Regions from separate parts of the Clostridium sp. LS3 genome, predicted to be linked through region 2. Evidence: riboswitches for the same ligand, from Rfam matches in the RefSeq annotation. Region 2 holds a riboswitch; the other holds the start of a gene.
The links. Region 2 has a riboswitch for magnesium ahead of mgtA (magnesium-translocating P-type ATPase). Riboswitches for the same ligand answer to the same signal wherever they lie in the genome.
Positions count from the first base shown of each region.

Region 1: another riboswitch for magnesium. It lies ahead of mgtE (magnesium transporter); the one in region 2 lies ahead of mgtA (magnesium-translocating P-type ATPase).

Region 1 is NZ_CM143921.1:442,179-446,959, reverse strand. Features, by position in the region: gene ACZJV1_RS02300 (DNA-3-methyladenine glycosylase family protein) at 1-693, opposite strand, end outside; gene mgtE (magnesium transporter) at 929-2,272, opposite strand; M-box (ykoK) riboswitch at 2,456-2,618, opposite strand; gene ACZJV1_RS02290 (3-hydroxybutyryl-CoA dehydrogenase) at 2,817-3,659, opposite strand; gene ACZJV1_RS02285 (electron transfer flavoprotein subunit alpha/FixB family protein) at 3,803-4,781, opposite strand, start outside.
Region 2 is NZ_CM143921.1:1,092,202-1,096,982, forward strand. Features, by position in the region: gene ACZJV1_RS04960 (hypothetical protein) at 1-302, opposite strand, end outside; gene ACZJV1_RS04965 (beta-class carbonic anhydrase) at 661-1,224, shown strand; gene ACZJV1_RS04970 (alpha/beta hydrolase) at 1,287-2,237, opposite strand; M-box (ykoK) riboswitch at 2,471-2,630, shown strand; gene mgtA (magnesium-translocating P-type ATPase) at 2,978-4,781, shown strand, end outside.

The DNA.
Region 1 (4,781 bases), 650 kb from region 2:
ATGGCATTCATCATCATTTAATGATTTTATGTACTCTAAATCAAAATCTAATACTTCTGGTCTTTCTTCATACTTAGTAGGATTTAATTCTATATCCTCTTTAATTACTAGAGCTTCATTAACTTTTTTAATAGTATCAACTATATACTTACTTCTAAAAGATGCACCTGTTTCTTGTATTTCCTCTAGTGTGGATTCCTTAATTGCTTTTGGAGTTGGGAATGTATAATATTCATTTCCTTTGTATTCTACTTTTTCTCCCCATTTTTCACATATCTTTTTAACTGTTTTCTTTATTGATGGAATACTATTTCTAGCTGATATTATAAAACTTATAAGCATTTCAAAAGGATCTTGATTTAATATTCTGATTCCATACCCAAACTCAACACTTTTTCTAAGTATTTCATCCTTTGCAAGAACATCCTTTATATCATCATAGCTTCTTTCTAAGTCAAAATAATTTAACCATATGTTATTAAAGTCTTTTTCATTAGTATTATATATTGTAACTTCATCATCTTTTTGAATTACTTCTATAACTTTTCCATAGGCAACAATTATGTAATTACAATCATTTATCTTATCCCATCTAAAACATTGCCCACACTCTAATATTTGCTTTATATTAAAGTTTTTAACTCCTTGTATTATAGCTTTATCTTCTTCAAATATAACATTTTTAAAATCCATTTCTTCACCTCTATATATCTCATTAATATATTATTTATCCCCGAGACATAAACGAACTATTCCCCTCTTCTTTTAATTAATTATAACACAATATAAATTAAAATAAAAAATTGCAAATTGATAATTTTAAAATAAACCTTATTTAGTTTAAAAAAATAGAGAAATTCAATGAACTTCCCTATAAATTTAATTTTATAAACATTTTACTATTTTTGATTGTCAATATGATCACTCTTTAAATTAAATAATTTAATAATAAGGTAGCTAATCCTAAGAAGAAGAAGAAACCTAATACATCTGTAAATGTTGTTACAAATATGGATGAAGCTAATGCTGGGTCTATATTAAGCTTTTTAAGCACTATTGGTACTACATAACCTGACATTGTAGCAACAACCATATTTAAAACCATGGCTACACCTATAACTATTCCAAAAACAATATTTCTTTCCCACATATATCCTAATATAGATATTATAATAGCTATTACAGAACCTGTTATAAGTCCGATTCCGACCTCTTTAAAGAATGTATGCTTAATATTGCTAAAGTTTAATTCCCCTAATGCTAATCCTCTAACAATTATAGTTAATGTTTGTGTACCCGCATTTCCGCCCATTCCTGCAACTATTGGCATAAATGTAGCTAAAGAAACTACTCGTCCTATTGTACCTTCAAACATCCCTACAACTGCTGATGCTAAAATAGCTGTAACTAAATTAATAACAAGCCAAGGTAATCTACTTTTTACTGACTCTCCTAATGTTCCATTAATCTTTTCTTCCTTGTCTATTCCCCCAAGACGATGAATATCTTCTGTACTTTCATCCCTTAATATTTGCATCACATCATCAAAGGTTATTATACCAAGTAATCTTTTTGCATTATCTACTACAGGCATAGTTAAATATCCATATTTCTCAAACCTATGTCCAACTTCTTCTTGATCCATATTATAGGGAATCCATTCTACATTAGTATTTAAAATATCTGATATCTTAGTATTAAACCCTGAGACTACTAAATCTTTTAATGGAACTATTCCTTTAAGCTTATCAAAATTATCTATTACATATAAGTCATATATATTTTGAATCTCTTCTCCATATTGTTGTAAATATTTTAAAGTTTCCTCTACAGTCATATTCTCTTTTACTGATATAAATTCCGTAGCCATTATCCCTGCAGCAGTGTCTGGATCATAGCTTAATAATTGCCTAACTTTTCTAGCATCTGCATCAGTCATCTTTGCTAAAATCTTATTCGCTTGTCCTTCATCTAAAATCCCTAGTAAATCTGTTAATTCATCTGAAGACATTTCTTCAATAATATTTTTTTGTTTGTTCTCTGAAAACTGACTAAGTATTTCATACTTTTCTTCATTCTCAGCTTCATCTATTATTGATGCAATAAATTCCTCTGGTAATCTATATAAGATATCAGTTATATCTTCTTTATTATCACGTAATACATCTAATATATCTACTGGATGTATATCTTCTATATACTTAATAATTTTATCTTGTGGAGCATGAAGTAAAAATCTTCTTAACTCTTCCTTATTCATATCTAACTTCATAAATTTTCCTCCTAAAATTAGATAGGAGAAAATCCTTCAATAGAGATTACTACTATTAAGACTTTCCTATCTTTTTTATATCTAAATCTATTCAATTCATACATTGTCCCCAGATACGAGTCCATAGTAACATCTCCCTTCAAAATAAAAAACTTTTGCCCTCTACGACAAAAGTTAATAACATTAGCTTTATAATCGTAGAGCTTTAGCACTATAAAGCGTAGACATAATGTCAGCTACATTAAAAATCACCTTAGCGATGATTCTTGCTAACCCATTGGAATCTCTAGATTTTTCTGGGTAGTAGCATTTTTCTTTATAGGAACCTCACCTAACAATTTGTATTATATATTTATTCCTAATAATATACTATGCAATAAAAATCTACATGTCAATAAAATGAATATTATTTTATAACAAACTATACTTTAAACTATTATGAACCTCTAATATTATATACAATATATTAAATAAAAAAAAGTGAAAGAGCTTAGGAATTTATTCCTTTACTCTCCCACTAGTTTTAATTCTTTATTATTAAATTCTAATAATTATAGAATCCTTTTCCTGTTTTTCTTCCAAGATATCCAGCTCTAACATATTTTCTTAAAAGACTACTTGCTCTATATTTACTGTCTCCTGTTTCATTATATAAAACATCCATAATAGCTAGGCAAACATCTAATCCTATAAGATCTCCTAAAGCTAAAGGTCCCATTGGATGATTTGCGCCATATTTCATTGAAGTATCTATATCTTCAACTGAAGCTATTCCTTCTTGTAGTATAAATGTAGCTTCATTTATCATTGGAATAAGTATTCTATTAACTACAAATCCTGGAGCTTCTGCAACTTCTACAGGCTCTTTTCCGATTGCAACTGATAAATTTTTAACAGAATCAAAAGTTTCTTGAGATGTAGCTATACCTCTTATAACTTCTACTAGCTTCATTATTGGAGCCGGGTTAAAAAAGTGCATTCCTATAACTTTATCTGGTCTTTTTGTTGCTGATGCAACTTCTGTTATTGATAATGATGAAGTATTAGAAGCTAAGATTGCTGATTCCTTACAAATTGAATCTAGTTCAGCAAATATACTCTTTTTAATTTCCATATTTTCTACTGCGGCTTCTATTACTAAATCACAATCCTCAGCAAGAGATAAATCAGTAGTTCCCGTTATTCTTGAAAGTATAGCTTCCTTATCTTCTTCAGTCATTTTTCCCTTAGAAACTAATTTGCTTAAGCCTTTATTTATTCCAGCTATTCCTCTTTCAACAAATTCATCTTTGATATCTCTAACTATAACTTCATATCCTTTTTGAGCGAAAGCTTGAACTATTCCAGCACCCATTGTTCCTGCGCCTATTACAAAAATCTTTTCCATTTTTACTAAACACCCCTTTATAATTGATAGTTGTCAATTAATAATTAACAATTCAAAAAAACTAAATTAATAAATATTAAATTTACTCTTTAATTGTCTATTTTCTATTGCTAATTGTCAATTATATTTATTGTATGTTAATTCTATTTCTCTTCTTTTAACTCTTTTACTTGTACTGTCATTTCTGGCACAACTTTTAATAAATCTCCAACTATTCCATAGTCTGCTGACTTCATTATTGGAGCTGATGAATCTTTATTTATAGCTATTATCATGTCAGAGTCTTGCATACCTGCAACGTGTTGTATTGCTCCTGAAATACCACATGCTATATATATATTTGGTCTTACTGTTTTACCTGTTTGACCAACTTGATAATCTCTTTCTATCCAACCATTTTCCACAGCTGCTCTTGATCCTGCAACAGTTCCTCCTAAGGCTTCTGCTAATTCTTCTAGTATAGCAAAATTTTCCTTAGAACCAACTCCTCTACCTCCAGCTACTATAAAGTTAGCTTCACTTATATCAACTATATCCTTAGCTTCCTTTACAATTTCAACTATTTTAGTTCTAATATCTGCCTCTTCTAGCTTAACTTCAACATTTTCTACAGTAAACTCTCTATCTTCATCTGGAAGCTTTGAGAACACTCCCGGTCTTACTGTAGCCATTTGTGGTCTATGATCAGGGCAAGCTATTGTTGCCATTAAGTTTCCACCAAAAGCTGGTCTTGTAGCTAGTAAATCTGCTTTTTCAACATCAACATCTAAGACTGTACAGTCTGCTGTTAATCCTGTTGATAATCTAGCTGCTACTCTAGGCCCTAAATCTCTTCCAATGAAAGTAGCTCCTATAAATAATATTCCTGGTTTTCTTTCATTAGCTATATCGCAAATAACTTTTGTGTATCCATCAGTTGTATAATGCTTTAATAACTCATTCTCAGCAACGATAACCTCATCTGCTCCATGTCTTCCTAATGTGTCTGCTAATCCATTAACTTTATCTCCTAATAGCAATGCTGTTAGTTTTACTCCTAACTTATCAGCAATCATTCTACCTTCACCTAATAATTCTAGAGAAACCTTTTGAAGTTCCCCTTCTCTTTGCTCAGCAAATACC
Region 2 (4,781 bases):
CCAGGAGTTAAAGATGCAACATCATCTTCATCAACTTTAGTTACAAAAAGTAAATCATTAGGTGCTAAGAATTCTTTAATTTTTTCTGCTATTTCTTTAGCTGAAACATCAGTTTTAACTAAATAGCTATCAGGCATAAAGTTAGCCCAAGCTCCAAGTGATTTTATTGTTCCAACTATTTCATAATCATCACGATGATTATGATGATGTTCATGATCGTGGTTATGGTCGTGATCATGAGATTCACATCCGCATGAATGTGAGTCTTCATTTAAGTAAAATGTTATTGCATAAACTGTCATATATGTACCACCTTATATTTGTATTTTTTATAATCATAATATATATTTTCTTCAAAAGCTAGTTATATTATTAAATAATAAATATTAAATATTAAATTTAAGATACTTTGTAAATATAATTAATAAACAAAAGGTTACGTCTCTAAGATTTTTTGCTAAAGTTTAAATTTAATAATTTAACCATATCATTAAATACTCCTTTTCGTATAGTAACATAAATATAATAAAATTAAAATAAGTATATGTGTAAAAAAAGAGTTCAAAAAAGTCAATTAACATTACATAAAAAACTATATGAAATATTATAATCTTAGTATAAAATAAGAAAAAGACTAAAAAAGATAAGAGAGGAGATTATATGAGTAAATTAAATGATATATTAGAATTTAATAAAAATTTTGTTGAGAATAAAGAATATGAACAGTACAAAACTTCAAAAGAGCCAAAGAAAAAGATACTTATTTTATCTTGTATGGATACCAGACTTACAGATTTACTACCTAAAGCATTAAATTTAAAAAATGGTGATGCTAAAATTGTTAAAAATGCTGGAGCATCAATTATGCATCCTTTTGGAAGTGTAATTAGAAGCGTTATTGTTGCAATTTATGAATTTAATGTAGATGAAATTTTTGTGATTGGCCATCATGGATGTGGGATGTGTAATTTAAATACAGAAAATTTATTAGAAAAAGCTATTGATAGAGGAATCTCACAGGAAGCTATAAATACACTTTTTAATGGCGGAATTGATGTGAAAAAGTGGTTACATGGATTTGATTCAGTAGAAGAATCTATAAAAGATAGTGTTAATTTAATAAAAAGACATCCTTTAATGCCACAAGGAATATCAGTTCATGGTCTAGCAATAGATCCGGAAATTGGTAAACTTGATGTGATTATAAATGGTTACGAAAATTAAAGCTAAATACTAATAAAAAGGCAAAAGATTAAATTATCTTTTGCCTTTTTAGTTATATAAAATTAATCAATGTATTTATTTATAAAAGTTTCAATGGTTGACCAGTAAAGATCAGGATTCACTTTTGATGCTTTAGCATGTCCCGCTCCTTCAATAGTAAGTTTTTCTTTTTCAGAACTCGTAGCGGTATATAGTTCGTCCATCATTGAATATGGAACAAAGTCATCTTTATCACCATGAATAAAAAGTATTGGAGTTTTAGATTTCGAAACTTGATTTAATGCTGATGCTTTTCTTAAGTTATATCCAGCTCTAAATTTTGATACTAATGAAGAAGCATGCATTACAGGAAAGTCTGGAAGTGAATAAAGCCCCTTTAATTTATGAGAAAATTGATTCCAAACAGATGTATAACCGCAATCTGCTATAATTGCCTTTACATTATTAGGTAAATTTTCACCCGATACCATAGAAACAGTAGCAGCTCCCATAGATACTCCATGAAGTATTATTTCTGTATTTTCATAATTTTTAATAATTAAATTTATCCACTCTATAATATCAAGTCTGTCATTCCATCCCATTCCAATGTAATTACCTTCGCTACTTCCATGAGCTCTTAAATCTGGAATTAAAACGTTATAACCCATATCATAAAAGCTTTTAGCATAAAGTATCATATCAGAACCTTTACAAGTATATCCATGAACAGTTATTGCCCACTTATTAGTAGGATTTTCGTTTAGTATTTTATATCCATGCAGTTTTAAATTATCAAATGAAGTTATATATTCATCAGAAAAGTTTGAATTACTAGTTAGCCAATTTACATCTTCATTTAAAACTTGTCCATCTGTATCTTCAGATTCTTCAGGTTTACCAAAAATAATATCTTTAGAAGTTTTTGGATTAAGAGCTAAGTTATAAAAGTAATTTCCTACAAAGCCTAAGGCGCCAACTGATAAAGTGGCTAAAACACCAGTTGAAAGTAGTACTATATTTTTCTTTTTCATAGTTACCTCCTTGGATTGTGCTAATATTATTAAGGGTTATTTTATCACTTTTAAATAAATTTCACAATAAATTATTTGAAAGTGACTTTATAATAATAATATGAATTAAATTTTAAAAATTGAGCTATAAACTTATTTTTTATAATTAAATTAAATAAAAATATTAAAAAGGGTTGACAAATATAGAGTAATTTCATATGATGAAGTAGAATTAGAAATTAAAATTTGAAAATTAAATATCTCGGTAGGTGAGGTTACCACAAGGATAAGGGTTGCTGCCGCAAAATAGTGGAGACACTATGAGAAGGTTAGCAGTCTATGTCGAATCCAAGGCATAGACTAATGCAATTTCATCGCCTTGTGAAGCTGAAGCTTGAACGATGGTGAAACAATTTTTTTGTTTTATGTTTTTTGTTGCAGTTTATTATTGCATATTTTAGGAATTTTATTTCCCTTACCATTGTTTTGGCTTTGGTAAGGGTTTTTTATTTTTAATCAATTTTATGTTTATATATTTTGAATTTTTGGAGGTGAGAGGAATGGATGAAGAGAGTAGTAAGAACATAGACCCACTAGGGAGAAGTATGATTTTCGTAAGCACGATGAATTTATTATGTACTAGATTGTACATTCATTCCTCTTGCTCATTACAATTGAATAATTTACATTAGTATTTCTTTTGGGTTTATGTCTTACTTTCTAAAAAAGTATTAAAATCTATTTTTTAGGAGGGAAAGACAATGAAAAAAAGAATATTGAAAAAAAACATTACTAATGAATTAAGATTAGCTGAAACAAAGAATAGATTAATTTCAGCTGCAATTCAAAATGAAAGTGCTATATTAAAGATATATGATACAAGCTATAATGGCTATGAAGAAAGTAAAGTTGAATTAATGAGAGAGAAGTTTGGAAAAAATGAAGTTACTCATCAAAAAGGTGACTCTTTATTAAAAAGACTTTTAGAAGCTTTTATTAATCCATTTACTATAATTTTATTGATTTTAGCAGTTATATCATTCATTACAGATATAGCTATTGTTGAACCAGCAGATAGAGATGCAACATCAGTTATTATAGTAACTACAATGGTTTTAGTTAGTGGAATCCTTCGTTTTGTACAAGAGGCAAGGTCAAGTAAAGCAGCTGAAAAGCTAAGTGAAATGGTTAAGACAACTATAAGTGTAGAGCGTAAAGAAATTGGAAGACAAGAAATTTCAATTAATGAAATTGTAGTTGGAGATATAATTCATTTAGCTGCTGGTGATATGATTCCAGCTGATGTTAGAATATTAAGATCTAAGGATTTATTTATAAGTCAATCATCATTAACTGGTGAAAGTGAACCAGTTGAAAAAATAGATAAGGCTATTATAAGTGATTGTAAAAATCCTGTTGAGATGAACAATTTAGCTTTCATGGGAAGTAATGTTATTAGCGGTTCAGCTACAGCAATAGCAATTAATGTTGGGGACGATACAATATTTGGTTCTATGGCAAAGCAAATAGTAGGTAAAAAAGTTACTACAAGCTTTGAAAAAGGTGTAAACTCAGTATCCTGGGTATTAATTAGATTTATGTTAGTAATGGTTCCGATAGTGCTATTCATGAATGGCTTTACTAAAGGAGATTGGATGGAAGCATTTCTATTTGCTCTTTCTATTGCAGTAGGTCTTACCCCAGAAATGCTACCAATGATTGTTTCAGCAAACCTTGCAAAAGGTGCAGTTTCTATGTCAAAGAAAAAAGTAATAGTTAAAGATTTAAATGCAATACAAAATTTTGGATCTATGGATGTTCTTTGTACTGATAAAACTGGAACACTTACACAAGATAAAGTTGTTTTAGAATATTCTCTTGATATTGAAGGAAATGAAGATAGTAGAGTATTACGCCATGCTTTTCTTAACAGCTATCATCAAACAGGATTAAAAAACTTAATGGATATAGCTATAGTAAATCATGCAAATGAAAAAGATATGATTGAATTATGGAAAGATTATAAAAAAGTAGATGAAATACCATTTGATTTTAGTCGTCGTCGTATGAGTGTAGTAGTTGAAGATAAATATGGTAAAACTCAACTTATTACAAAAGGAGCAATTGAAGAAATGATATCAGTTTGCTCACATGTAGAATATAAGGGGAAAATAGAACCTATTACAGAAAAAATAAAAGATGAAATTCTAGAGACAGTTGCAGGCTACAATAGAGAAGGAATGCGTATATTAGGTATTGCTCAAAAGAATAATCCATCAAAAGTAGGAGAACTTTCAGTAAAAGATGAAGCTGATATGGTTCTAATAGGATATCTTGCATTCTTAGATCCTCCAAAGAAAAGTACAGCTGGAGCAATAAAGGCTCTTGAGGAGTATGGTGTTAATGTTAAAATTCTTACTGGAGATAATGATGCTGTAACATCTTCAATTTGTCGTCAAGTCGGAATAAAAGTAAGTAATTTATTGCTTGGATCAGATATTGAAGAAATGGATGATGAACTACTTAGTGAAGTAGTAGAAGAAACTAATGTATTTGCTAAGCTTT